One region of the Pseudoalteromonas sp. 4NS20-0020 genome, then DNA from elsewhere that is predicted to be linked to it. Evidence: predicted binding sites of a transcription regulator. Region 1 holds the regulator's gene; each other region holds the start of a gene.

What was found. Region 1 encodes FliA, which starts transcription of late flagellar genes. Its sites were predicted from a motif close to CTAAAGNTNNNNNNNNNNNNGCCGATA; they were not measured.
Region 2: a site for FliA is predicted at 3,405-3,431, ahead of pomA (flagellar motor protein PomA). Genes of this name have one in related genera too.
Region 3: a site for FliA is predicted at 4,889-4,915, ahead of AC27JL_RS11685 (DUF3530 family protein). Genes of this name have one in related genera too.

The regions. Positions count from the first base shown of each region.
Region 1 is NZ_BAAJMI010000001.1:637,135-647,295, forward strand. Features, by position in the region: gene flhB (flagellar biosynthesis protein FlhB) at 1-1,065, shown strand, start outside; gene flhA (flagellar biosynthesis protein FlhA) at 1,139-3,247, shown strand; gene flhF (flagellar biosynthesis GTPase FlhF) at 3,268-4,743, shown strand; gene AC27JL_RS02950 (MinD/ParA family ATP-binding protein) at 4,736-5,596, shown strand; gene AC27JL_RS02955 (RNA polymerase sigma factor FliA) at 5,623-6,333, shown strand; gene cheY (chemotaxis response regulator CheY) at 6,373-6,756, shown strand; gene AC27JL_RS02965 (protein phosphatase CheZ) at 6,775-7,542, shown strand; gene AC27JL_RS02970 (chemotaxis protein CheA) at 7,558-9,807, shown strand; gene AC27JL_RS02975 (protein-glutamate methylesterase/protein-glutamine glutaminase) at 9,867-10,161, shown strand, end outside.
Region 2 is NZ_BAAJMI010000004.1:3,132-13,292, forward strand. Features, by position in the region: gene AC27JL_RS10550 (DNA topoisomerase III) at 1-1,493, opposite strand, end outside; gene AC27JL_RS10555 (flagellar motor protein MotB) at 1,654-2,574, opposite strand; gene pomA (flagellar motor protein PomA) at 2,577-3,344, opposite strand; gene AC27JL_RS10565 (exodeoxyribonuclease VII small subunit) at 3,639-3,881, shown strand; gene ispA ((2E,6E)-farnesyl diphosphate synthase) at 3,884-4,771, shown strand; gene dxs (1-deoxy-D-xylulose-5-phosphate synthase) at 4,873-6,735, shown strand; gene AC27JL_RS10580 (hypothetical protein) at 6,935-9,046, shown strand; gene AC27JL_RS10585 (diguanylate cyclase domain-containing protein) at 9,088-10,161, opposite strand, start outside.
Region 3 is NZ_BAAJMI010000004.1:234,268-244,428, reverse strand. Features, by position in the region: gene lptD (LPS assembly protein LptD) at 1-1,276, opposite strand, end outside; gene AC27JL_RS11700 (aminoglycoside phosphotransferase family protein) at 1,389-2,390, shown strand; gene murU (N-acetylmuramate alpha-1-phosphate uridylyltransferase MurU) at 2,387-3,040, shown strand; gene djlA (co-chaperone DjlA) at 3,074-3,931, shown strand; gene AC27JL_RS11685 (DUF3530 family protein) at 3,914-4,819, opposite strand; gene rluA (bifunctional tRNA pseudouridine(32) synthase/23S rRNA pseudouridine(746) synthase RluA) at 4,939-5,592, opposite strand; gene rapA (RNA polymerase-associated protein RapA) at 5,786-8,680, opposite strand; gene AC27JL_RS11670 (PhoH family protein) at 8,988-10,161, shown strand, end outside.

The DNA.
Region 1 (10,161 bases):
AAGAAAGGGCAGGTTGCTCGTTCAAAAGAATTAGGCACTATGTTTGTTCTTATATTTTCAGCTATTTCATTGTTAATGTACGGCCCTGAAATTGGTAAGGGGTTATACAATATTATGGGCAGAATGCTCAGCCTTAATCGAAATGAAACCTACGATACCACTAAAATGTTTGCGGTTTGGTCCAGTGTTGCCGACGCGCTTATTTTTCCTATGGCTATGTTTGTATTCATTATTTTATTTGCGGGCATTATAGGTAATACTTTACTAGGTGGCTTTAATTTTAGTTGGCAAGCAGCCGCTCCTAAAGCAAGTAAAATGTCTCCATTTAAAGGCTTTAAACGCATGTTTGGCCCACAAGCTGCGGTAGAGCTTACTAAAGCTATTTTAAAGTTTTTAGTGGTCGCAAGTTTTGCCTTTTTTTTAATTAATACCTTTTTTGACGAAATATTACACTTAAGCATTGAGTCTGCACCTAATAATATTATCCATGCGCTCGAAATCCTCTCGTGGATGTTTTTGGCATTGTCGTGCACATTGGTAATTATTGCAGCAATCGATGCCCCGTATCAAAGTCATACTCACCATAAGCAGTTAAAAATGACACTGCAAGAAGTAAAAGATGAGTACAAAAACTCTGAAGGTGACCCTCAAATAAAAGCGCGTATTAGGCAAACTCAGAGACAAATGTCTCAAAAAAGAATGATGCAAGACGTGCCCGATGCCGATGTAGTTGTTACCAACCCAACGCATTATTCTGTTGCTCTTAAATACGACACTGAGCGAGCCGGAGCACCTATAGTGCTTGCTAAAGGCGTGGATGAACTGGCTATGCAAATTCGAAAAGTGGCAAACGGTAATGATGTACCCATTGTTGAGTCGCCAATGCTTACTCGAGCGCTTTATCATACCGCAGAAGTAGGAGAACAAATTCCTGATCAACTGTTTACTGCCGTTGCACAGGTGCTAGCTTATGTTTTTCAGCTAAAACGCTTCAATAAAGGTCGCGGAAAACGCCCGACTAAGCTTAATAAAAAGCTCCCCATTCCTGATGCCTACAGGTATTAATATTACCCCTTTATTAACTTGGAATAGTTATTGCTACTTCTACGTAGTGTCAATTTTTTGAAATTGTAGAATTATGAGTTTTAAAGCGGTATTACAACAACTTAATGCAGATAAAAAAGAATATGCAAAGGGCGTAGGTACGCCTTTGCTTGTGCTTGCAGCTTTGGGAATGGTCATTTTACCGTTACCGCCATTTTTACTTGATATCCTTTTTTCATTCAATATTGCGTTAGCGTTGGTGGTTCTACTCGTCACCGTTTACACCATGAAACCCGTTGAGTTTGGTATGTTTCCGGCCGTGTTGCTTATCGCCACAATTATGCGTTTAGCACTTAACGTAGCCAGTACACGTGTTGTATTGTTAGAGGGACATAATGGTGGAGATGCTGCGGGGAAGGTAATAGAAGCCTTTGGCTCTGTTGTTATTGGCGGTAATTATGCTGTTGGTTTAGTGGTGTTTTTAATTCTGATTATTATTAACTTTGTAGTAATCACAAAAGGTGCAGGGCGTATTTCTGAGGTATCTGCACGTTTTACACTTGATGCAATGCCTGGTAAACAAATGGCAATTGATGCTGATTTAAACGCTGGGTTTATTAGTGCCGAGCAAGCGCGGGATCGCCGAGAAGAAGTAACCCGCGAGGCCGATTTTTATGGTTCAATGGATGGTGCAAGTAAGTTTGTAAAAGGTGATGCTATTGCTGGTATCGTCATTTTAATTATCAACATTGTTGGTGGTTTATTTGTTGGCATGATCCAGCACGATTTAAGTTTTGGCCAAGCTATGGAAGTTTACACACTGCTTACGATTGGTGATGGCCTAGTGGCTCAGCTTCCCTCACTGTTACTATCGATTGGTACAGCGATTGTAGTAACACGCCAAAACGAGTCACTCAATATGGGCGACCAGTTTAAGAAACAACTTGGCAACGAGAAGTCATTATTTATAGCCTCTGGCATCTTAATTACCATGGGCTTAGTACCGGGCATGCCTCATTTAGCATTTTTAAGCCTAGGCGCATTATTAGGTTATTTAGCTTATTACACTCAACAAAGTAAACTTAAAGTCGCTGCAGCAGAGGCTGAAGCTGCTGCAAATGGAGCTGCTGGTACGGGCGTTGCCAATAAACAAGAACAAAAAGAACTGGGTTGGGATGATGTTCAGCAAGTAGATGTAATTGGATTAGAGGTAGGGTACAGGTTAATTCCTTTGGTTGACCAATCTCAAGGCGGAGAACTACTAAATCGTATTAAGGGAGTACGTAAAAAGCTTTCTCAAGAGCTGGGCTTTTTAGTCCCACCCGTACACATTCGCGATAACTTAGAGCTTGACCCTAATGCATACAGAATTACGCTTATGGGGGTATCTACAGGTGAAGGTGAACTCAAGCATGGTGATGAACTGGCGATAAACCCTGGTCAAGTATTTGGGCCAATTAAAGGGGTTGAAACTAAAGACCCTGCTTTTGGACTTGATGCGGTATGGATAAAACCAGATCAAAAAGACGAAGCACAATCGCTAGGTTATACCGTGGTAGATTCAGCCACAGTTGTGGCTACACATATTAGCCAGTTACTCACAAACAGTGCAGCACTGCTGTTAGGCCACGAGGAAGTACAGAACTTATTAGATATGTTAGGTAAAAGTCACCCTCGCTTAGTTGAAGGTTTAGTTCCTGACGTATTACCGTTAACTGTGATTGTAAAAGTACTACAAAACTTACTTAATGAAGGGGTTGCAATTCGCGACATGCGTTCAATTGTACAAACGCTTGTTGAGTATGGGCCACGTAGCCAAGACCCTGATGTGCTAACGGCTGCAGTACGTATTTCATTACGTCGATTAATCGTTCAAGACGCTGTAGGCATGTCTTCAGAAATCCCTGTCATAACCTTGGCGCCTGAGTTGGAACAGATGTTGCATCAGTCACTACAAAATGCAGGCGACGAAGGTGCCGGTATAGAGCCAGGACTTGCAGAGCGACTTCAAGTGTCACTAAATGAAGCGCATCAAAATCAAGAAATGTCCGGTGAACCTTCAATATTGCTAACGTCGGGAATGTTACGCACTGTGTTATCTCGTTTTGTTAAGTACACCATCCCAGGTTTAAGGGTGATGTCTTATCAAGAGGTACCAGATGAAAGACAGATCAAGATAGTCAGCTCTGTTGGCCAACAATAAGATTTTAAAGGGGTTGAATCATGAAAATAAAACGTTTTTTTGCTAAAGATATGCGCACAGTACTTAAAGAAGTTAAAGACGAATTAGGTGTTGATGCGGTTATTATGTCAAATAAAAAACTAGCTAACGGTGTAGAAATTGTAGCAGCAGTAGATTATGACAAAGCAGCCCCTAAAAAAGAGCAGGCACTTAGCGCTCCAGCACAAAGCTCAATAAAAACACAGCCAGTGCATAATTTTGTAAAACCAGAGCCTCTTCGCGCTAAACCAGAGCCACAAGCGAAAGTAGCCGATAGTCTTCAGGCATTATTAGAGCGTCAAGCCCCACGCCCTCGTTCTGCAGAATTGGCTTCTATGTTTTCTCAATCAGGTATTGATACTACAGACAACTACCAAGAGCCAGTTCAAGAGCAGCGTCCTCGTCCTATATTCACTAATGAACGTCAAGCTTCAGCGCGTCCGCAAACACAAGCAGACAGCCTTGGATTTGATGATTTAGAAAGTGGTTTTGATGATCTTGACAGTCCAGTGACACCTCGCCAAGAAACTAAGCATACTGAAAGTGAGCAAATTTCGTCAATGCGTGACGAAATGAATGCCATTCGTCAATTGTTAGAACATCAAGTGTCAGGGCTTATGCAACAAGACATGGCAAGACGCGATCCTACTCGTGCATGCATGATTGATCGTTTAGTCGGTATGGGAATAGATAAAGATGTTGCTGAGCAAATGGCGTGCTTTGTACCTGACGATGTATCTCGCCAGCAAGGTTGGAAAGCACTTTTAACAATGGTTGAAGATCAGATGCAGACAACCAACAACGAGATTTTACGTCAAGGCGGTGTATACGCCTTAGTCGGCCCAACGGGTGTTGGCAAAACAACAACCGTTGCTAAATTAGCTGCGCTTGGCGCACAAAAATACGGTGCAGACAAAGTCGCTTTAATCACAACAGACACATACAGAATTGGTGCTTATGAGCAACTCGCCACTTATGGCCGAATTATAGGTTGTGGTGTAAAGCAAGTTAAAGATGCTAATGAATTAGCTGAAGTTTTATATCATTTACGAAATAAACGACTAGTATTAATTGATACTGCGGGTATGAGCCAACGCGACTTGCGCTTAACAGAGCAACTTAATACGCTAATGCGTAATCAGCGTGTTGATATTCGCAGTTATTTAGTGCTCAGCGCAACATCGCAAATACATGTGTTGCAAGAAACCGTTAGGCACTTTAAAAAAGTGCAGTTAAGTGGTTGTATATTCACCAAATTAGACGAATCTTTAAGTTTAGGTGAGATTATTAGTATAGCGATTCAAAATCGCCTTCCAATAGGGTATCTTACTAACGGTCAACGAGTACCAGAAGATATTCGAGTTGCAAATGCTGAAAAACTAGTTAAAAAGGCTGAGCAACTCTATTTAAAAAGAGCAAAAGCACAACATTCAAGGCACCAAGCAGTGGCGCCAAGCACAGTAGGGATGTATGATTAACACAGTATTAGATCAAGCAAGTGGCCTGCGCAAAATGAGTCAAAACAATAACAACGGCGTAAAAGTTATCGCTGTCACTGGCGGTAAAGGTGGAGTAGGAAAAACAAATGTTTCTCTGAATACTGCAATTGCATTAGGCCAGCAAGGTAACAGAGTGTTGGTTCTTGATGCCGATTTAGGCTTAGCAAACTGTGACGTTATGCTAGGACTACGTGTTGAACGTAACTTATCACATGTTTTATCTGGTGAATGTGAACTTGATGAAATTTTAGTTGAAGGCCCCGCAGGTATAAAGATTGTACCCGCAACATCAGGCTCTCAAAGTATGGTTGAATTGTCGCCTTCAGAGCACGCGGGACTTATACGGGCTTTTAGTGAATTAAATACAGAATTTGATATTTTAATTGTCGATACAGCCGCAGGTATTTCAGACATGGTGCTGAGTTTTTCTCGCGCGGCACAAGACGTCATGGTTGTTGTATGCGACGAGCCCACATCGATTACAGATGCTTACGCGCTCATTAAAGTGTTGAGTCGCGAGCATGGTGTATACAAATTTAAAATTGTTGCAAATATGGTCCGTAGTATGCGTGAAGGGCAAGAGTTATTTGCTAAACTTTCCAAAGTGACCGATCGTTTTTTAGATGTATCAATGGACCTGGTCGCAACGGTTCCCTACGACGAAAATATGCGCAAAGCAACGCGTCGCCAAAAAGTTATTGTAGAGCTTTTTCCTAATTCGCCGGCGGCACTTGCGTTTCAAGCGTTAGCAACAAAAGCAGTTAAATGGCCAATACCTAATCAACCATCAGGTCATCTGGAGTTTTTCATAGAGAAACTAGTAAACGGCTAATTATGACAACATTGGTGAATAAAGTTATGGGATATCAATCAGCACAAAATTTAAATGTGATTGTTGAAAAACATGCATCACTTGTCAAAAAAGTGGCATGTCATCTTATAGCGCGTTTACCAGCCAGCGTGCAGCTGGACGATTTAATACAATCAGGAATGATAGGTCTGATTGAAGCATCTAAAAGTTTTGATGCAACCAAAGGGGCTAGCTTTGAAACTTTTGCGGGGATTCGTATTCGTGGGGCAATGCTTGACGAGATGCGACGTGGCGATTGGGCACCCCGTTCAGTACATCGTAAAAGCCGTTTGGTGGCCGAAACAATTGCATTTTTAGAAAAAAGCTTAAACCGTGAGCCGACAGATATAGAAGTTGCTGAAAAACTTGAAATTTCGTTAAATGAGTACCATCATATCTTAAACGATGTAAATGCAAGTAAAGTACTCGGTATTGAAGACCTTGGTGTTGATGAAGATGCCATCAGTCCAGTGGGCCAAGATTTAGCGCTAGACAAACCGTTTAATAATGTTAAAAATGAGCGGTTTAACGAGTCTTTATTAGGTGCAATAAAATCTTTACCAGAACGTGATGCAATGGTGCTGTCTTTGTACTATAACGATGAAATGAATTTAAAAGAAATAGGGCATATACTCGATGTAAGTGAATCGCGTGTAAGTCAAATACATGGTCAGGCGATGATTAAGCTTAAAGCTAAAATCAATGACTGGATAAATTAGTAGTAAGTAAACAAGGTTAAGACCTCACTGGGGGATGTTTTGGATAAAAACATGAAAATTCTGGTTGTTGACGATTTTTCAACAATGAGACGTATTATTAAAAATCTGTTGCGTGACTTAGGTTTCACTAATGTTCAAGAAGCAGACGATGGGTCAACCGCTTTGCCGATGCTACAAAATCAAGTATTTGATTTTGTTGTTACCGATTGGAATATGCCAGGAATGCAGGGTATAGACCTACTAAGAGCAATACGTGCGGATGATAAGCTTAAACACATTCCAGTATTGATGGTAACGGCTGAAGCTAAAAAAGAACAAATTATAGCGGCAGCACAGGCAGGTGTTAATGGTTATATCGTTAAGCCATTTACTGCTGGAACACTCAAAACTAAATTAGAAAAAGTATTTGAACGTTTAGGCTAATGATAGGGGGAGAGGCTTATGTCAGCACTTGCTGCGCCTCAAATAACTTTAGAACAAGCTCGTCAGCTCGTTGTTTTTCTAGAAAACGGTGAGCAAGACAAAGCCAATCAGTTAATTTTAGATACCGCTTCTAAGGAGCAATCTGAAATATTTGCTGAGGTTGGAAAGTTAACCCGTCAATTGCATGAAGCTTTAAAAAGCTTTGAGCTAGACACTCGCTTATCTGACTTAACTACCGATGCTATTCCAGATGCAAAAAAACGGCTCAATTATGTTATAGAAATGACAGAAAATGCCGCGAATAAAACAATGGATGCAGTTGAGGCTAGCCTACCAATTGCTCAACAGTTGGCAGACGAAATATCTCATATCAAACCGACATGGGATCGCCTAATGAATCGAGAGATTGAGTTAGGGGAGTTTAAATCGTTATGCCACAGCATTGATAAGTTTATGAACAATTCTCATCATAAAACCGATGAGCTGCAAAGTTTGATGACTAATGTACTTATGGCACAAGACTATCAAGATTTAACCGGACAAGTTATTCGCCGAGTTATTGAGCTTGTTAGAGAAGTTGAAGAAAGCTTAATTCATCTTTTGACAGCCTTCGCTGATCAAAGCGAAAGTAAAGCCGAAAAAATAGAACAACAAAAAACAAATGAACCATTAGACGAACAAACTTTAGCAGGTCCAGAAGGCCCTATTATTGATAAAGAATCACGTAATGATGTTGTATCTGATCAAGATGAAGTCGATGATCTTTTATCAAGTTTGGGCTTCTAAGAGGAGAGTAACTGCATGTTTGAAGTCGATGAAGATATTTTACAAGACTTTCTTGTAGAGGCAGGAGAAATCCTAGAGCTTTTATCTGAACAGTTAGTTGAGCTGGAAAACAATCCAGAGGACACCGAATTACTCAATGCCATATTTAGAGGGTTTCACACTGTAAAAGGTGGTGCTGGGTTTTTAGCTATGACCGAGCTCGTTGACGCATGTCATGGCGCAGAGAATGTGTTCGATCTGCTTAGGCAAGGCGTACGAACGGTTAATTCGGAATTGATGGACGTAATTTTACAAGCTCTCGATACGATTAACGAGATGTTTGCCACCATTCAAAATCGTGACAAACCAGAACCCGCCGATCCCGAACTTCTTGAAACCCTTCATAAACTAGGTTTACCTCCAACAGAAGAAGAGCTTGCTGGTGACTCACCAGTTGATTCAACTGAAGAACCTCAAGCCGAGGTTATTGATGCCCCAGTTACCGAGGAAGCCTCAGGAACTGATGAAGAAGATCCGTTTGCATTTGACGAGCTATTTAGCGGTGGAACAGTTGAACAAAGCGATGATGAAACTCAGATTGACGAAATAACAGAAGATGAATTTGAAAACTTACTAGACGAATTACATGGAAAAGGTCAAAGCCCAGTATCTGAAAGCGCGTCCAGTAGTAGTGATGTCAGTGGAGACATTACAGATGATGAGTTTGACAACTTACTTGATGAACTTCATGGCGTTGGAAGCTTTGGTGCAGTTGCGGCCAGTGAGCCTGTAAAAGAGCAAACAGCAAGTAATAATTCTGCAGAAAGTTCTGCAACGCCTTCAACACATTCACCTGCAAGTGATTCTAGCGATGATGAAATTAGCGATGATGAGTTTGAAGCATTGCTTGACGAACTTCATGGATCAGGTGCCCCTAAATCAATAGAGAGCCCTGCAGCTTCAGAGCCGAAGCCCGCTGCTAAACCTGTCGCTAAGGTAAGTGAGCCTGTTAAAAAGCCTGAACCTGTGAAAGCCGCTGCGCCAAAACCAGTGCAAAAGCCTGCAGAAAAAGCAGCTCCAGCTCCAGCGCCTGCAGCTGTGAAAAAGCCTGCTCCTCCGCAAGCAGAAACAACAGTCCGAGTTGACACAAAACGCCTAGACCAAATAATGAATATGGTGGGTGAGCTTGTACTTGTTCGTAACAGATTGGTAAGTTTAGCCACTAACTCAGAAAGTGAAGCAATGGGCAAAGCCATTTCTAACTTAGATGTTGTGACGGCTGATATCCAAGGCGCAGTAATGCAAACGCGAATGCAGCCAATTAAAAAGGTATTTGGCCGCTTCCCTCGCGTTGTTCGTGACTTAGCACGAAGCTTAAATAAAGACATTAGTTTACAGCTTGTTGGTGAAGAAACTGATTTAGATAAAAACTTGGTTGAGGCACTTGCAGACCCGCTTGTTCACTTAGTTAGAAACTCAGTTGACCACGGAATAGAGATGCCAGCAGCTCGTGAAGCAGCAGGCAAACCTAGAACGGGTAATGTAACGCTTTCAGCGTCTCAAGAAGGCGACCATATCTTGTTAACTATCAAAGATGATGGTGCGGGTATGGATGCTGAAAAGCTCAAAAAAATAGCAATCAGTAAAGGCGTTTTAGATCACGACCAGGCGAGCCGTTTATCGGATACTGAAGCCTACAACTTAATATTTGCACCAGGATTTTCGACCAAAGAAGAGATCTCTGACATCTCAGGCCGTGGTGTGGGAATGGATGTTGTAAAAACTAAAATCACTCAACTTAATGGCTCAGTGAGTATTCAGTCAGAGCTAGGTGTTGGTACAATTTTAGAAATAAAAGTACCGTTAACACTTGCGATATTACCAACCTTGATGGTTGTAGTTGGCGAACAAACATTTGCATTACCATTAGCAGGTGTAAGCGAAATATTCCATTTAGATCTAACCAAAACAAATGTTGTTGATGGTCAATTAACAATTATTGTACGTAAGAAAGCGATACCGCTATTTTATCTTGAGCATTGGTTAGTTAAAGGAGCAGATCGTACTCAGCGCAAAGCGCAAGGTCATGTTGTTATTGTTCAAATAGGTACTCAGCAGGTTGGTTTTGTAGTTGATTCTTTAATAGGTCAAGAAGAAGTTGTAATTAAACCTCTTGATGCTCTTTTGCAGGGTACTCCAGGTATGGCAGGCGCAACTATTACATCAGATGGTGGAATTGCACTAATTTTAGATGTTCCAAATATGTTAAAACACTACGCTGGCTAAATCATAAAGTAGGTACACATAATATGTGTGCCTACGTATAAATTTAATAAGAGAGCTAAATGGCCGTAAAAGTTTTAGTTGTTGATGATTCGAGCTTTTTTCGTCGTAGAGTAAGCGAAATCCTTGAACAAGACAGCGACATACAAGTTATTGGTTTTGCCATTAATGGCAGAGAGGCTGTAGAAAAAACGGCTCAGCTTCGTCCTGATATGATCACGATGGATGTAGAAATGCCTGTGCTTGATGGTATCAGTGCTGTTAAAGAGATAATGGCAAGTAACCCCACGCCAATATTAATGTTTTCCTCTTTAACCCGTGCTGGCGCAACAGCAACACTTGATGCGCTTGATGCTG
Region 2 (10,161 bases), on a different contig from region 1:
GCACTCAGTAAAGTTGCATCAGTAAAATGAGCGGGAGGTGAAGTATACTTTTCTACTACATTACCTTGTGTACATATCAGGTCCATCCCTTTTTCAAGGTAAGGTAAAGTAGCCTCTTCTTTTAATTCTGATTTACCCATTAATACCTTAAAACCCAAACTGACTTCTTGTTTAGCGTTGGCTTTAAATAACCCACCAGCAATTGTCACCTCTGCTTTAGTTTCGTTATAAATACAGTCTGGGTAAAACTGGATCAAGTAGTGCCTACAAATAAGCTGATACACTTTTGCTTCATCCTTGGCTAAGCGAGCTGAATTTAATTGCTTTGCCGTAGGTACTATAGCGTGATGCGCAGCTACTTTTGAGTCATTAAAGCACTTACTGCGCAGCTTATCATTTGCACCATTTACTAACTCCACTTTTTGACCGTCATTAGTTGCAACTGCTTTTAAAATTGAAGGTGCATCTAAATGATGTTCCTTAGGCAAATATCGATTATCTGAGCGAGGATAAGTAATTAATTTATGGCGTTCATAAAGTGTTTGGCAAATATCAAGCACCTGTTGGGCAGCCATACCAAATGCCTTTGCTGCATCTATTTGCAGTGCTGATAGATTATAAGGTAGAGGTGCACTTTGCTTTTTTTGTTTTTGTTCAAGCGCTGTCACCTCTCCTGTTTGGTTAGTGATACGCGAAGCCACGTTTTCGGCCAATGCTTTATTTAGCACTCGCCCCTCTTCATCTTGATAAGGTTCGCAAGCTTTACTCGGTACCCACTTTGCTTTAAATACCTGCTTCTCAGGAGTAACTAAACTAGCTAGCACCTCATAAAATGGTTTTGATATAAAATTAGCTATCTCAGTGTCACGATTTACCACTAAGCCCAAAATTGGCGTTTGTACGCGCCCAACTGAGAGTACATTACCAAACCCTGCTTTTTGTCCCGCTAAAGTATAAGCCCGAGTGAGGTTCATACCAAAAAGCCAATCAGCTCGAGAACGTGCAAGTGCTGATACACTTAGTGGAATAAATTCCCGATTAGAGTGCATACTACCAAGCGCTTTTTTAACTGCAGCTAAGTTTAAATCGCTTATAAGTAGACGCTGAATACCTTGCTTTTTAGCTTTGCTTATTTTGGCTTGTTCTATCACTTCATCTACAAGTAACTGCCCTTCACGGTCGGGATCGCCAGCATGAACTAACGTTGATGCCTGTTTGATTAGCTTTTTTAAAATAGTTAATTGCTTACGAGTTTTAGGTTTAGCTTTTAACCGCCATTGCTCAGGTACTATAGGGAGATGTTCTAATTGCCATTTTTTATAGCGTTCATCGTAATCATCAGGTTCAGCTTGTTCTAACAAATGGCCAATACACCACGAGACACAATCACCATTTGCGACTTCAATGTAACCGTCGTGTTTTTTATGTGGTTTTGGGAGCGCATCTGCAATTGCACGTCCAAGTGATGGTTTTTCTGCGATGTAGAGTTTCATGCGCTGGCCTACAACTGGTTATATAAACAGTAGTTTAGCATAACTATTTTAAAGAGGGAGAGTTTTTGATTTATTGTCAGGTTCAATAAGTAGATGCTGGTAATAATTTGCAAAACTCAAAGCTGGGCTACTAATTAAGCCCAGCTTTATAATTTGAGCATTACCTCACATCAATAGGGTCAGACTCTTTCGCCTTACCTTGTAATATAGATATTTCAACTCGGCGATTCCGGCGTCGGTCTTCATTTGTCTCGTTAGGCACAAGCGGCCGAGTTTCAGCTCGCCCTACAACCATCATTCGTGTTTTATCAAACCCTTGAACTGTTTGCAATTCGCTAGCAACAGCCACTGCACGCTTAGAAGACAAATCCCAGTTATTTACGTATAACTCGTTTGATACCTGAAAATCATCTGTATGCCCTGATACTGTAATTTCACCTGGTACGTCTTTTAAAAGTTCGCCAATGTCTTGAATAATCGGTTTAAACTTAGGTTGTAAAAAAGCACTGCCCGAAGGAAACGAGCCATTTTCTCTAATACGAATAATAATTTGCTGACCTAATGATTCAAGTTCTATTGCACCATCTATTATTTGCCTTTCTAACTGCTGCGCTATTTTTTTAACCAGCTCATTTGTTTGCTCTTGATCTGCAGCGGATATTGCTTGTTCTGATGACTGCTCTTGTGAGGTACTTCTAGATTCACCGCCACGTTTATCGCCTCGCTGTTCTTGCCTGCCGCCCGCTGAACTTTCATCACCAGCCTGAAACTCTAGCATTTGCTGGGTCATTTCAACGGTTTGCTGTTGAATAGTTTCAATTGGTGTAGGCTCTGGCTTACCTGGAGTAAATTCCATAGCGATAACCGATGTCCCTTTTGGGATATCTTTAACTTCAATTTTATTTTGCACACCAAAAGCAAACTTCATTGAACCTGCAATTTGTTTAAATTTAAGTACATCCATTTCTGAGAATGCCAATAAGAGTACAAAAAAGCACATCAATAGCGACATTAAATCAGCAAATGTACCCATCCAAGCAGGCAAACCGGGTGGTGGGCATTTGCACTCTTCATCAGACATGGTTACTCCTCGGTATCAACTTTACGCTTAGACTCAGCCAAGTAGTTTTTCAAAATACCTTCAATAACTTTGGGGTTTTGACCATCTTGAATTCCTAAAATAGCATCGAGAATCAAACGCTGATTCATCGCTTCTTCGTCTTTACGCAGCTCAAGTTTTACCTGAATAGGAATTGCTACTACATTCGCCAAAAATGCACCATACAGAGTGGTCAATAGTGCCACGGCCATTGCAGGTCCAATAGCTTTGGGGTCGTCCATGTTTGATAACATGGCAACTAGGCCTATCAATGTACCAATCATTCCCATTGCGGGAGCTATGTCGGCAAGTGCTTTAAATAAGCCAGCACCTAGTTCATGACGGGTCGTGGTTAGGGAAATATCCTTTTGAAGTGTAGCGCGCACAACATCTGCGTCATGACCATCAACAAGCATGTCAACGCCTTTACGCATAAATGGATTTGGAATTTCAGCTTCTTCGAGTGCTAAAAAGCCACCTTTACGAGCAGAATCCGCAAGCTCTACTGCTTTTTCTATTAACTCTTCAGGCGACTCAATTTTAAACATGAATGCCTTACCAACCACCTTACCTATCCCTAAAAACTGAGACATAGTGAAGTTTGATAAAACAATAAACAGCGAGCCACCAAATACAATTACACTTGAAGGCGCATCGGCAAACATGCCCATTTCACCGCTACTACTCATAAACATAGACATGACAATTAAGCCTATTGCGCCTAGGATCCCTATTATGGTTGCTAAATCCACATTTCCTCCAGAGATTTCATGTTTAAATGCCTTATCATAAACTTTTTATTATTAACTGCTTATCGGCAACATACTGAATTGCTTAAGTCATTTTTGTAAATAAACATAAAAGTTATATTTATTATTTTATATCAAGTTAGGCGCACTGCCTAATTATCGAGTTTTCCTGACTAATAGCACTGATTAACACGCGATTAATCGCTCTAAATGTAAAAAACTCATATCATCCTTTGACCTAGTTTAGCATTCCCCCTAAAATTGGCTCCTAAATTTATCATGTAAGCTGAAATAAAGATGGCGACTAAAAAACCTGAAAACTTAAGTTTCGAAAAAGCACTAGAAGAATTATCAACAATTGTTAGTGAAATGGAACAAGGTGATTTATCGCTTGAACAATCATTAAAGCAGTTCGAGCGTGGTATTGCACTCGCTGGTGCGTCATCTGAAAAACTACAGCAAGCAGAACAAAAAGTATCTATTTTAATGGGTAATAGCGAAAAGTCAGCACTTACAAACTTTAATAATGATATGGAATAGTTGTGAGCATAAAAGACTATATTGAACGTGCTCAAATAGATGTAGCTACTACACTCAATAGCTACTTTGAACAACCGCTCGATAGCGATAAAACAATAAAAGAAGCCACTCATTACAGCTTATTTAATGGTGGAAAAAGGCTGCGCCCTTTTTTGGTGTACGCTGTTGGTGAAATGCTAGGCGCTAAAAAAAGTGACTTAGACGTTTTGGCTGCAGCCATAGAATGCATTCATAGTTATTCATTAGTACATGACGACCTACCAGCTATGGATGATGACGATTTACGCCGCGGCTACCCCACTTGCCATATTGTGTATGGCGAAGCGCAAGCCATTTTAGCGGGTGATGCATTACAAACTCTCGCCTTTGAACTTATAGCCACACATAACTTTAATTGCTCAGCGCAATCACAAGTAAAAATGATTGCTGCACTTGCACATGCATCAGGTATTGAAGGGATGGTTGCAGGACAAGGTTTAGACATTGCCGCAACTGACAAAGTTGTTTCTGTACAAGAGCTTGAGCGCATCCATAAGTTAAAAACCGGTGCACTAATTAACTGTGCTATAACACTAGGTGCACTGTGCAGTGAAAAAGCAGATGAACAAACTTTAGAAAACTTGAGCGTTTTTGGGTATGCTATAGGGCTGGCATTTCAAGTACACGACGATATTTTAGACGTGGAAGGTGACACCTTTATACTAGGTAAACCACAAGGCTCAGATATAGAAGCGAATAAAGCGACATACCCGGCGTTATTAGGTATGCTAGGCGCTAAAGAAAAGGCGCAAAATTTAATAACACAAGCCCACGAAGCGTTAGCACTTATTGATGCAGATACTACGCTTCTTGCGTCGCTGGCAAATTACCTTATTGAACGTGACCACTAGTCACAGTTTAAGCGTATTGCAAATAGCACTGACATTATTACTTAACATTCGTTGTTCACTCCCATTTGAAAGCGAATGTGATCGAAGGATATAAAAAAGCCATGACACTTGATAGTAGCAAGTATCCATTACTTAACTTGGTTGATAAACCAGCTCAATTACGAGACTTAGCGCAAGATAAACTTCCCGAGTTTAGCAATGAGCTACGTGAGTATTTACTTAACTCTGTATCGCAAAGTAGCGGTCATTTAGCGTCTGGTTTAGGCACAGTTGAGCTTACAGTTGCACTTCATTATGTATATAACACACCAGAAGATCGTGTAGTGTGGGATGTTGGGCATCAAGCCTACCCGCATAAGATCTTAACGGGTCGCCGCGACCAAATGCATACTATTCGCCAAAAGGATGGTCTGCACCCATTCCCATTTAGAGATGAAAGTGACTACGACACATTCAGTGTTGGCCATTCTAGCACCTCAATTTCTGCAGCTTTGGGCATGTCAATTGCTGCGCAAAAAGAAGGCGCAGGGCGTAAAACGGTTGCAGTTATTGGTGATGGCGCTATTACTGCGGGTATGGCATTTGAGGCGATGAACCATTTAGGCGATGTAAAATCAGACATGCTTATTATTCTAAATGATAACGAAATGTCGATTTCAGAAAACGTTGGCGCATTAACCAACCACTTTGCGCGTATTCTATCTGGTAGCTTTTACACCAACATTCGCGAAGGAAGTAAAAAGTTACTGTCTGGCGTACCGCCTGTTAAAGAGCTTGCCAGCAGAATGGAAGAGCATCTTAAAGGCATGGTTATCCCTGGTACGTTTTTTGAAGAACTTGGCTTAAATTATATTGGCCCAATTGATGGGCACGATGTAAACATGCTGGTTGATACATTGCGTAATATGCGTAATTTAAAAGGCCCACAACTTCTTCATATAAAAACGCAAAAAGGTAAGGGTTACAAGCCAGCTGAAGCCGACCCTATTGGTTACCACGGCGTCCCTAAGTTTGATCCAAACACATCTAGCTTGCCTAAATCAAAACCGGGCGCCCCTACATTTTCAAAAGTATTTGGCGACTGGCTATGCGACATGGCGCAGCAAGATGATAAATTAATGGCTATCACTCCTGCCATGCGTGAAGGCTCGGGCATGGTGCGGTTTTCAAAAGAACATGCTGATAAGTATTTTGACGTCGCGATTGCTGAACAACATGCCGTAACTCTAGCCGCAGGTTTTGCATGTGAAGGCTTAAAGCCTGTTGTTGCTATCTATTCAAGCTTTTTACAGCGCGCATACGATCAGCTCATTCACGATGTTGCATTACAAAACCTCCCTGTATTATTTGCTATTGACCGAGCAGGTATTGTTGGTGCCGATGGCGAAACACATCAAGGCGCATACGATCTCAGCTTTATGCGTTGTATACCTAATATGGTTATTATGGCACCTAGCGATACTAATGAATGCCGCCAAATGTTGTACACCGGTTACAAAGCTAATTGCCCGGTTGCTGTTCGTTACCCTCGCGGAAGCGCTGGTACGGCAGATATTCAGAGCGATATGCAACTTTTCGAAATTGGTAAAGCAAATACAATAAAAGAAGGTTCAAAGATTGCCATTTTGTCATTTGGTACATTGCTTGAAAACGCACAACTTGCTGCAAATGAACTTAATGCAACGCTTGTTAACATGCGCTTTATAAAGCCACTTGATACTTCACTGTTAAACGACATTATTAAAAATCATGATGTCATTGTTACACTTGAAGATCATGCCATTGCCGGTGGTGCAGGCTCTGCGGTTAACGAATACTTAGCCAGCCAGCAGGCCAATGTTAAAATACTTAACTTAGGTATTCCTGATGAGTTTATTAAGCACGGCACGCAAGACGAAATGCACGATGAAATGGGCTTAGGCGAGCAAGGTATTTTAAGTTCAATAAGGTCATTTACTGCTTAGTTAATTATTTTAACTGTTTATAAAAAGGAGCCTGTTGGCTCCTTTTTCGTTTTTATCATTATTTTTTGCATCCAATTTAACTTTTAAGCCGTTATTGCTGTGAGGTTAACATGTAAATAATCAGTGCTGCTTAGTCTGTGCTTTATAAGCAAGCCCTTTATTTACCTAAATTTAATGGAATATTTAAAAGGTAAAAATGATGAATAATGCTAATTTAACAACTCATACAGCACAAAAAAACACATTGAAACACACGCTTAGTTTTTCAGCGTTAACACTTGCAGTATTAATCGGCATTACAGGCTGTAGCTCAGACGATGGTAAAAACGGCGTAGATGGTATTGCAGGCACCGACGGACAAAATGGTACCGATGGAACAAATGGCAACCCAGGCTTTGCATCAGCCACATTTATTTTGGCAAACAATGGAGAAACTAACACGGGTACCATTGATTTAATTGACCAAAGCGCTTCTAAATTAAAAACTTTTAACACAACAGCTAACGAAGGCGCCGCTTTTGATAGCTTAGGTAATTTATTACAAGCAAGCGACAGCGAAAGTGGCAGTATTAAAACTATCTGTCAGCTTGCTAACCGTGCTGATGGCAGCAGCTATGATGCAAATACTGATCGCGAAATAACAGGTGCTAACACTACGCTCGTAAACCCTAAAGGAATTGCCGTAGCACAAAAAAGTGGCCTTATTTTTATTGCTGACTTTGGCGCGATGCAGGTAACGACTTTTGGCGCTACAGCCGCAGGTAACGCAATGCCTTTAGGCACAACCATAACAGAAGCTGCACCGTGGGATGTTGATTATGATGAAACAAATGACCGTCTTTATGTAGCACTTACAAATGGTGATGTAGCCGTTTACGATAATTTTGTTGGTGGTGAATTTGCCGCTATGCCAAGTCGTACAATTACCCCTAGCAATAATGATGGTACGCAAATATCTGTAAATATTCATGGCATTGTTTATGATTCAAATACTAATAAACTTATTTTATCTGATGTAGGCAGTGCCTCAGATGCAACCGATGGTTCGTTATTTGTAATCAATAATGCATCAACCGCAGACGGCTTAGTGAGCGTTGCACGCAGTATTGCCGGCCCAGCAACAATGCTTGGTAACCCGGTTGATATTAGCCTTGAAGGGAGTGACTTGCGTGTAGCCGAAAAATCAAATGATGCTGTTCTTGTATTTAGCAATATTTTTTCAGGTGAAAGCGGCGATATTACTCCAGACTTAGTCACTTCAACTATTAAACCTGAGTCAATTACTAAAGTGGGTATGCAAAATGTAATGGCTGACATTTCAGATAGTGATGCCGCTAATATGGCGCTTTTAGGAGTTGCCGTTAGCAGTAACCCGGGTACTACAGGTGAAACAACGGGGCAAATTAGTCGATTAAGCTCTCAACTTAGCACAGAAGTTGGCAACTATAATGCGGGTCAAACTATCGAGAGTGTAACTTTTGATAAAGCGGGTAATAGCTATACAACGTTCGATAACAGTACAACTTCTATTGGCGGTATTGTCATTTCAAATAAAGTGGCAATAAACAGAGATGGGCAAACGTATAATACAAACCAAGACAGTGTTATTACAGGGGCAAATACAGGCCTTATATCTCCTAAAGGTCTTGATGTAGCTTCTGATAGCGGTATGATTTTAGTTGCAGAAAATAATGCAGATACACCAAGTATCTCAATATTTTCAACGTGTACCACAGGAGATGCAAGCCCATTAATGACGCTTACTTTTGCTAACGGTGCGCGTCCTTGGGATGTTGATTACGATGCAAACACTGACCGTGCTTTTGTCGCACTCACAAATGGCACCGTTGCTGTATTCGACGAAGTCAAAAGCAAGCTTATGGCCGGAAATGCAAATATTGCTGTTGAAGACAGACTTATAACACCTGCTAATGCTGGAACCGCGGTAGAAGCGCCAAGCAATATACATGGCATCGATTACGACTCGCTTAGTGGCTCGTTAATTCTCTCTGATGTGGGTAGCGCCGCGGTTGCTGACGATGGAAAAGTATATGTATTAAATAACGTGGCAATGGCATCGGGGTTGGTAAACATCAGCACCACGATTAGCGGCCCAAATACCCTACTGGGTAACCCTGTTGATATTATGTATACCGGGACAGATTTATACGTAGCTGAAAAATCAAATAATGTAGTTATGCGTTTTAATAATATTTTAAGTATTACCGGAGGCGACATTAGCGCCGATGCAAGCACTGCATTTACGGCACCTGAGTCAGTTGCAATATTACCAGCTTGGCTTAATCAATAGCGTTAACCTCACCATACCTGACCAATCACTTTGGTCAGGTATTATCGCATCCACACTTTTATATCGGCCAAACCATTTTTCTGTAGCATACCCAGTTGCTGCTCTACATTAGAGTTTTGTTCAAACTCAAATGCATCTAGCTGCTCGTCGAAAGTAATATGCGCTACACCGTCTCCACCGCGTTTTTTAACTTGATGAAGCGAAATGTCAGCTAAATTAATAGAGGTTTCCCAACTAATTACTTGCCCACCAAGTAAGGGTAATGGGTAGAAAGACCAACCAATTGAGGCTGTTATATTTGTCATATTTCCGTTAGGTAATTGGAAAGAATACTCTGCAATCGCTTTACAAAGCTCTGAAGAGTAACTGTCTATTTTATTGCACTTAAAATCACGTAAAAGTAATAAAAACTCATCGCCACTCCAGCGCGCTACATAGTCAGAGCCCTGCGTACGCGAGTTTAATAGCGCAGCCATTTGCTGCAAACAGCTGTCACCTGCAATTGGACCAAAGGCATCATTTATACGGCTAAAGTTATCTAAATTAATAATAACCAGTACAAGTGATTTCCCTTGAGCCTGTAATGACTGTGAATTACGTTGAAAATGCTCAATATCTTTTGGTAATTGATCAAACAAGAAACGACGGCTACGCAAACCTGTAAGCTCATCAGAGTGGCTTACAAGTTTAAGTTGTGAGTTAACTTGCCCAAGCTTATCATTCGCTTGTCGAAGCTCTAACGTACGCTCTGTAATTAAACCTTCAAGCACTTCTTGTTTTCTGCGCTCTTGCGCTTTAAGCACCCAAAATACTAAGTAAAGAAGTAAAATAAAGCCACTGGTGATCAGTAATCTAAAGTAAATCGTTTCATCAAACCGCTCTGGCACAATAAACTCATACTCTACGTATTGCGCCTTTGACCAATCTTCACCTTGGCGTTTTGCCTCTAACTGAAATAAAAATGCCCCAGCTGGTAAGTTGGTATAAATAGCCTCGCGGCGCGTGTTTGCATAACGCCAATCATTGTCCAAACCACTTAACTGATACCTAAACTCAATACTGTTTGGCGCATAATAGTCTATCGCCGTATAGGTTAGTGTTATGTCTCGCTCGTC
Region 3 (10,161 bases), on a different contig from region 1:
ATGACCATGCGTATTGGTCGTAATCAAACCGTGCTTTTGGCTCAATATGAACTCGAGTTGCTTGATCTATAATTGCAGAGCTGTTGGTAAAATGGCTCAACTCACCAGACACGCTAAAATCAAAATGATCAAATTTCCATGGTGCTGTTTGTGTGAAATTAATTTGTGGGATAGCAGTGTACGACTCTAAGTGATCACCCAGCACCTCAAAGTTTTGAACTTTTATATCGGTCCGCCATGTGTCTCCTAAATGAGTCAGTACGCCGGTACGATAAAGTTGGGTGTCGGTTTTACTCGCATAACTTGATTCTAAATCAGTAATGTAGTTATCGTCGCTTACATTGGTAACGTCAACACTTGCTCGCCAATTTTCGTTTAAGTAACTTTTTTGCTGCCAATGAAACATGTAGCGCTCACCAAGCGCTGGCTCTGAGTCGTCTTTGTTTAGGTATTCTATACCCACTAGGCCTTCATGTTGCTTGGTTAAATATCTAAGCTCTGTTTTTAATTGCAAACCCTTGTTAGCCATATAACGCGGCGTGATGGTGGCATCTAAGTTAGGCGCAATATTCCAATAATAAGGAGTAATGGTTTCTAAGCCATACTTGTCTGAGCTTGAGATACTAGGCGTGAGTAATCCCGATTTACGGCGCTCGTCTAATGGGAAAGTAAAATAAGGTAAATACAAAACAGGGGTATTTAAAATTCGAAGTATGGCATTGTGAGTTTCGCCCCAACCTTCTTCGCGAGATAAATTAATCTCGTCGGCTTCAATTTCCCAAGCTGGGGTTTCGCCCGGACAAGCAGTAAAGCTTGCATTCATCAGTACTAAGCCAGAATCATTTATAGTGAGCTTTTCAGCACCGCCTTTACCTTGTTGTTCTGTTAGCTTGTAATCAGCACCTAACAGGCTAATTTCTGAATTATTTAAATCGGCATTTAACCCTGAGCTATTTACGTTACTAACAGCATCGCGATATACAATAGGACCTGTGGCATTAAGTAAACCACGTTGCTTGTCTATCAATGCAGTTTGTGCGGACAAACTCATATTAACGGTGTTAATATCAACATTGCCGGTAAATTCGGCGCTTTGAGTACCAAGGAGTTCTACATCATCAGCTTTAATGTCAACATTACCGAGTTTTACGCCAGGTAGCGGTTGCCAAGCTCTGGTTTGCATTGAAGTGCCACAAAGTTTGTGTGTCAGTTCAGTTTCGGCAAGCGATGGTGCGCTAACTACGCTTAGCATCAAAATGCCCCAGGTTTTGCTCATTTATTGACCCTAATACTGTGTGTATAAATATAATTTACACATAATAAAGGAAAATAATGGCAAATACAGTAATTGACCTAATTAACTTAGTTAAAAATAGATATCTTATAAAATGACACGCTTTGATAATTTACAACACTTCATAACGACCCACTTTGGCAAACAGCCAGATACCCTTGAGGCGATAACCGGAGATGCGAGTTTTAGGCGGTATTTTCGCTTAACAATTAATAATCAGCGCTTTATTGTAATGGACTCCGATCCACAAAAGGTCAATAACGCACCGTATTTATCTTTGAATCAAGTTTTTACTGACCAGGGTTTTTTGTTACCGCATATTATTAAAAGTGATGAACAACAAGGCTTTTTTATTTTAACTGATTTAGGCAGCACACACTTAGCCGACATGCTTAATGATGCAAATAGAACCGACTACTACACACAGTTAATAAGTTTATCAGCCAAGTGGGCAAAAACGCCTGAGGCTTCAGGTATGCAGGCCTATGGTAAAGACTTTATAGCGCTTGAATTGTCGATATTCAGCCAATGGTTAGTAAAAGAGTTTATTGCTGAAAACGTTGATACAAACCAACTTAAAATGTGGGAGTCGAGCTGCGATCTACTCACTCAAACCATGCTTGAACAACCCACGGTCACAGTTCATCGCGACTACCACAGCCGTAATATTATGCACAGCGATTCTCAGTGGGCAATAATTGATTACCAAGACACCGTACGAGGGCCACTTTGTTACGATTTAGTTTCGTTGTTACGCGATTGCTATTTTAAGCTCCCTAATAATGAACTCGCTCAGCTATTAGCATTTGGATATAACGAGTTTAAACGCGAAGGCTTAGTCAGTAATACTTCGTTTGAAGAATTTAAGGTTTGGTTTGACTTAACGGGTTTACAGCGTCATTTAAAAGCCGCCGGTATATTTTGTCGCCTGTATTTGCGTGACGGCAAGACAGGTTATTTAGCTAATATTTTGCCTACCCTTGAATATATTGTAGATGTTGCTGAACGCTATCCTGAACTTAATGCACTCAGTGAATGGGTTAAAAATACGATAGTGCCAAAAGTGACTAAAAGATTAGAGCAGGTAAATTTATGAAAGCCATGATTTTAGCCGCAGGGCGTGGGCAGCGCATGATGCCGCTCACTCAAGCTATGCCTAAACCTATGCTTAAAGTGCAAAATAAACCACTCATAGAGCACCATGTTAATAACTTAAAGGCTGCTGGCATTACCGACATAGTGATAAACCTTGCATGGCAGGGTGATAAAATTAAAGCGTACTTTAAAGATGGCAGTCAATTTGGTGTAAATATTGTTTATAGCCAAGAAGTTGAAGGCGGCCTTGAAACCGCGGGTGGTATTATTCAAGCACTTCCTTTATTGGGGGAGTCGTTTATTGTGATAAATGGCGACGTATTTACCGATTACGATGTAAGCTCGCTTATGCAATTACATTTGCAACCAGGTGAGGCACATTTGGTGCTTATTGAAAATCCCCCACATAATCTCGATGGGGATTTTACATTGAGCCACTTATCGCCAGATAGTCAAAAATATACGTTTTCGGGTATTAGTCGTTATCAGGCTGACTTTTTTAATGGTTTAGAGCCGGGCATTCGTCCGCTTGGGCCGTTATTACGAGAAAAATTAAGTAAGCATTTAGTGTCTACCGAGCTTTATATTGGTAATTGGGATGACATAGGCACACCAGCGCGTTTAACGGCATTAAATGAGCGCTTGGCGTAAGCCGACACATAATTAATAGGAGTAGTCGTTTACATGTGGGGAAAAATACTCGGATTTTGTTTTGGTTTTATGTTTGGCAAAATTTTTGGTGCTATTTTAGGGTTATACCTTGGTCATTTATTTGATAAAAGCTTAAAAAATAATTTTGATAAGGCGGGTGGTTTTTCAAGTTTATTTAATGGTGATGATGTCCACGAGCGTCAAGCGCTATTCTTTTCAAGCTGCTTTGCAGTGATGGGGCATATTGCAAAGTCTAATGGCCGAGTAAGCGAGGTACACATTAAAGCCGCTAGCTTATTTATGGACGAAATGGGTTTGAAAGGCGAAGAGCGCCGTGAAGCACAGCATGCTTTTCAAGCGGGTAAACAAAGCGACTTTTCATTAAAAGAAACTGTCTATGATTTTAAAGAACGCTTTGCTAAGCGTCATGACTTACTGCAATTATTTTTAGAAATACAAATTCAAATGGCGTTTTCTGATGGCGTTTTAGCTGAGCAAGAAAAGCAGTTATTAAGTGAAGTAAGCAAGCAGTTAGGTATTTCTAAAACTCATTTTGCGTTTGTACTTAAACGCTATCAAGCTGAATTTAACTTTAGAAAACAGCAACAGCGTTACCAACAGCAGCAAGGGCAAAGTAGCAGTTATAAAGAAGGCTCAGGGCACCATGTACCCCCCAACAATAATATGAATCGTGCGCAAGCGCTTGGGCTTTTAGGACTTAACGATGGGGCAACCGAGCGGGAAGTAAAAGTAGCGTACCGAAAGTTAATGGCGCAACATCACCCTGATAAATTAGTATCGCAAGGTTTACCAAAACATATGATGGAATTGGCGGTTAAAAAAAGCCAAGACATTCAAGCAGCCTATGAGTATTTAAAAAAGGCGGCGTAAAAAGCCGTCTATTTCTTTTGTTAGCCGAGCATGTTGTTGAGGTTGATCACGAAGCCCAAATAACTGGCGCTGGCGGTAGTCAAACTTGGCGTTTCGGTTAACCCAGCGCTGGCGATTTTTTAAGTTAATTAAAATATCGCGGTTGTCGCTGGCGTAATAAATATCTAAAAGTGCAGGCGTAACAAGAGACGTTGTTTGGCTTAAGCTTTTATTGCGCTTTGCATTGGGCAGATAGCTACTTAAACTAATAAACGCATCAATACGCTCTTGTGGAAAGTCTGCATAGTACTCAGTTAACACCCCTGCGCTGGTGCCTTGCGCAATTACAACGATATTTGTGGGTTCTTGCATCGCGGTTTGGTAAAGCGCTTTGTAGCGAGCAAGTAAATTTAGTTTGTAGTTATCGAGTATTTCGTCGCTGATGGCTTCAATGGTATCCACATGATGAGGCGCTTCATTTTTACTTGAAGCATTAGGCTGATCTGACTCACTGTTGGCTTGACTCTCTGTTTCAGTGGCGGCACTTGGTGCTATTTCTGCAGCAGGCTCAGCTATTTTACTCGCTTGCCAATCAATATCAGGGGTGGCCATCGCATAGGTGGTGTAGCCTAAATTGTTAAGCTCTTTGCGTAAGTAACTCATTCCAGCATTGTTGGTAGGGGCTGATTGCCAATCGGGAATAAGTAATACAATCCCTCTAAAATCAGCGCTCATGTATTCACTACGTAAACTTAAAAATTCAGTTTCACCTGCTAGCATTGTTTTTACTTCGTCGGTAGGTAAAAGGCGTTTAATATCGCTATTTTCAATACTTGATAAAGAAGGCGGGGCAATATGTTCTGCAGCCGTTGTACAGAGTGCTAAAAGGGCTACACAGCTAAACGCCATGTAACACAGAACCTTTTTAAATAATTGCAAAAACACCATAACACGCTCAACCAGTCGTCATTAGTTAGGTATCGGCATGCTTGTTTAAAAGTTTAATTTTTCCTAAGTAATTGAGCCCATTAAAACTCGGGTTCTGCTTCAAAGGTCATTACTTGTTCGGTGACAGGGTGTTTTAGTTGCAACATTTGTGCGTGGAGTTGTAAACGCGGTGCGGCTGCAAGCGCCTCTTTATGAGCATAGAGTCGGTCACCTAAAATAGGGTGGCCAAGGCTTAGCATGTGTACGCGCAATTGATGTGAACGCCCCGTAATTGGAGTGAGCTCTACGCGTGTGGCGTTTTCTTCTCGTTCAAGTACTTTGAAATGAGTGAGTGATGGCTTGCCATTTTCATGATCTACCATTTGCTTTGGGCGATTAGGCCAGTCGCAAATAAGGGGTAAATCAACCGAGCCATTGTCTTGTTCAAGCTTACCAAAAACGCGAGCTATATAACGCTTAGCGGTTTCGCGATCTTGAAATTGCATGCTTAAATGTCGGTGTGCAGCTTTATTCATAGCAAGGCAGAGTATGCCAGACGTTGCCATATCAAGACGATGAACAATTCGTGCGGTTGGAAACACGCGATTAACGCGGTTAATCAAGCTGTCGGCATGCTTAGGATCTTTACCCGGTACGGTCAATAATTCGCTGGGTTTATTAACAATGAGCAAGTCGTCGTCTTGAAAAAGTATGGTTAAATACGGGTTCATTGGGGGATTGTAATTAACTAACACGGCCGACCTTAATGATTTTGAAGGACGCTATTTTAGGGTAGCAAGGGCAAAGGCTCAAGGAAAACATTGATAGCCTGTACGAAGGCTTCTAATTTATATACTTTTTTGAATATAAAAAAGCGCGGTATAAATACCACGCTTTACTTAGCTGCTGTTGTTTGCAATTTTTACTAACAACTAAAAGCTCAAAATCTTAGTGAGAAACCACGATTAAGCGAATTGCATCTAGTTGTAACTGCGCCTTTTCAATGTGTGCAGTTAGCTCGGTGCGTTGCTTATCGTAAAAGGTAATTTCTTCTTGGCGAATATTAGGGTTAATTTGCTTAAGCGCGCTTAATCGCTCTTGTTCTTCGCTAAGAGACGTTTGCATTTTAGCTAGCGACTGTGAACGAATAACCTCGAGTTTTTCTTGTGCCATGTCTTTTGCAGTTGTGATCATAGGGTGAATTGCGCTTTGAAGCGCACCCGCAAGTTTACTTGCTGTTTGACGACCAACGGCTGAAAGCTGTTGGTTAAACCCGTCAAATGCGACGTTTTCGCCTAAGTTATTACTGGCTTTATCAAGCAATATACGAATAGGCGTTGGGGGTAAAAAGCGACCCACTTGTAATGCTTTAGGCGCCATTGCTTCGGCTACAAAAATAAGCTCAACAAAAAAGGTGCCCGCAGGAAGTTTTTTGTTTTTGAGTAAAGCAACCGATGCGCTACCAAAGTCATCATCACAAATCATATCCATCGTGCCTTGCACCATTGGATGATCCCAACTGATAAAATGTACATCTTCTTGTGAAAGTGCAGTATCACGGTCAAATGTCACTGTCATGCCGTCATCTTTAAGCGATGGAAATGACGCGCTTAACATATGCTCTGTAGGCTTTAATATAATTGTATTTTCGCCTTTGTCTTCTTGGCTTACACCAAAGGTGTCGAACACGTTAATCATGTAGCTGGGCAGCTCAAACTGGTTGTCGAGCTTTTCAATATCAGCAACTAATGAGTCGGCAGCGCCTTGTCCCGATGAGTGCAGTTCTAATAAACGATCTCGTCCACTTTCCATTTTTTTACGTAGCAAAGTATTTTGCTGAGCTACTTGCTCAAGGAGTGGGTCAAGTTCGTCTTCATCACAGTTATGGGCTGAAATAAACTCGAGTAAGTCATCACGAAATTCTTTATACAATAGCTGGCCAGTCGTTGATGTGGTTTCAAACGCATCAAGGCCTTCGTTGTACCAACGCAGTAACACCTCTTGCGCCGTGTTTTCAAAGTATGGCACGTGAATGTTTACATCTTGTGTTTGCCCTATACGGTCTAATCGACCAATTCGTTGTTCTAGTAAATCTGGGTTTAATGGTAAATCAAATAACACTAGGTGATGTGAGAACTGAAAGTTACGACCTTCTGAGCCAATTTCTGAACACAATAATATTTGTGCGTTATCGTATTCGTCTGCAAAAAAGGCAGCCGCGCGGTCACGCTCTATAATCGACATACCTTCGTGGAAAACCGAGGCTTTAATCGCTTCACGTTCACGCAGTATTTGTTCAAGGCTAATAGCCGTTTCGGCTTTGGCACAAATAAGGAGTACTTTTTCGTGTTTAAGCGTTTTAAGTGTTTCGATTAACCAATCTACGCGAGGGTCAAAGGCCCCCCAGCTTGCGCTTTCACCTTCAAACTCTTGGAATATTTTTTCAGGAAAAAGAGCACGATGCGCGCTCAGTTCAGCGTTTTGAATTCCACTCATGTTACCTAATACCGACATGGCCGTTTTGTATTGCTTTGGTAATGCCATTGGATAGGCATGCAATTTACGACTTGGGTAGCCATCAATGCCACTGCGGCTATTTCTGAACAATATACGGCCAGTACCGTGTCTGTCGAGTAGCATGTTAAGTATTTCTTTACGCGCTGGTAAATCACCTTGCTGCGCTTTTTCAAGAATGACGGTAATGTCGGTTTCTTTTAATAGCTCAATTAGCGTTGTTTTTGCATTGTCGTCAAGAGCTTGATCTTGCAATAACTGGTTTGCCGCTTGCGCTACATCTTTGTAATTGGCTTCTTCTTCTTTGAATACGTCGTAGTCGTAAAAACGGTCTGGGTCGAGCAATTGTAAACGCGCAAAGTGACTGCTATGGCCTAGTTGATCAGGCGTTGCTGTGAGTAAAATAAGGCCCGGAATATCTTGGCTTAGCTCAGCCATGCGTTGATATTCAGTACTTGGTTTACCGTTATTAATGCTTAAGTGGTGCGCTTCATCAACAACTAATAGATCCCAATCAGCCAATGTGGCTTGTTCAAACCAGCGCTTTTTCTTGGTTAAAAACTCAAGACTAGTAAGGACTAGCTGCTCTGTATCAAATACATTTGGCGAGTCGGCAAAGGCTTCGTCGCAACGCTCTTCATCAAAAATAGAAAAACGTAAGTTAAAGCGGCGTAGCATTTCGACTAACCACTGGTGCTGAAGGTTTTCAGGTACAACAATAAGTACACGGCTGGCGCGACCACTAATAATTTGCTGATGCAGTATCATGCCTGCTTCAATGGTTTTACCTAAGCCTACTTCGTCAGATAATAATACGCGTGGTGCAAAACGTTTACCCACTTCTTGGGCAATGTAAAGCTGATGCGGTATAAGGTTAGCGCGTTGACCAATCAATCCTTTTATAGGTGATTGTTCGCGTTCAAATTTATGTTGCCATGTTTGGTAACGAAGCGTGTAACGATCAAAACGATCTACTTGGCCGGCAAATAAACGGTCTTGTGGCTTATTAAATTTTATAAAATGATCTAAAAAGGTTTCTTTTAACTTTGCTTCTTCGCCGTTATCAACACGGGTGCCCACATAGCAAAGTAACTCGCCTTGTACTTCAATAGATTCGACTTCTAATTCCCATTCTTCAACGCTTTTGATCACATCGCCTGGATTAAATGCCACACGGGTAACGGGTGCTTCTGCTGTAGAGTAAACACGGTTTTCACCACTGGCTGGAAATAATATGCTGACCTGGCGGCCTTCAATGGCAACAACGGTGCCTAATCCTAAATCTGACTCTGTATCACTGATCCAACGCTGACCTAAGGAAAAATTCATGTATGTCTCGTCTATGATGAAAAAGGCGGCTATGTTACCTGTAAGCTAACACCACTGCAAGGCGCTATTTAGCTCACTTTTAATTAATTTTATAAGTGTTAATTATAAAGAATAAAACCGCCATTTTTTAACCTATTAAAAAGGTAAATAAAAACTAAATTCAGGTTGTAATAAAACGGACTTTTATGACAAATAGACTAAACTTTCAATATGCCTTGGCAATTAAGTATTGCAGGTTTTGATTTTTGCCCGTTTTACTTAGTTATTTTGGTATAGCATAAAAATCATAAAACGTAAGGAAAGTGCTATGGAAAAAGCTTCGAACCTTGAAAGTAAAATGTATGTGCTAGACACCAACGTACTCCTCCACGAGCCCCTCGCTTATTTGTCTTTTCAAGAACATAACGTGGTTATTCCGATGACCGTACTTGAAGAGCTTGATCATATTAAAGATAGAAAACACGATGTAAGCCGCGATGCCCGCGTTGCAATTCGTGGTTTAGATGAGGTACTCAAAAACGCAACCCCTGAACAAATGCTACAAGGTGTAGCCTTACCCAGTAATAAAAAAGCAAAGTCGAGCTCTGCCGGTACGCTCATTATTGTTAACGACCATTTATTCGCAGATTCAATTTCGGGTTTGCCAGGCAATGAAAACGACCATCGAATTATTAACTGTGCTGTATATTTACAAAAGCAGCATAGCGATTCAAAGGTGATATTGGTTACCAAAGATATAAACATGCGCTTAAAAGCTAAAGGTGCAGGGCTTAAATATGTAGAGGATTACCGAACAGATCAGCTTATTGATGATATTAATTTGCTCACTAGCGGATATAAAAAAGTAGAGGGTGATTTTTGGGAACATGTAGGGCAATGCAATACAGAGCAGCACGGGCGAGATACGTTTCATCATGTGCCTAAAAATTTAATACCCGATGTATTTTGTAATGAGTATTTACTTGACGAGAGTAATCACTTTGCAGCTAGGGTAAAGTCGTTTGATGATAAGCACATTACTATAAAAGATATTAGTGTTGAGCGGTTAATGCATCATCATGCATGGGGCGTTAAGCCCAAAAATATTTATCAGGGTATGGCGCTTGATGCATTACTTGATACTAGCATTGAACTGGTGATTTTAACGGGCCCCGCTGGATGTGGGAAAACGTTATTAGCGCTTGCCTGTGCACTTGAGTTGGTTATAGAAAAGGGTATTTACGATAAAGTGCTTGTGACCCGAAATACCCCTGAAATTGCAGAGTCTATTGGTTTTTTACCCGGTACGGAAGAGGAAAAAATGGCGCCGTGGCTCGCTGCTATTACCGATACGCTAGAAGTACTCCATAAAGGTGACGAGAACCCAATATCGAGCCGAAATTACATCATGGAAAAGGCCAATGTACAGTTTAAGTCGGTTAATTTTATGCGTGGGCGCAGTATTCAAAATGCGGTGGTAATTTTAGATGAAAGCCAAAATT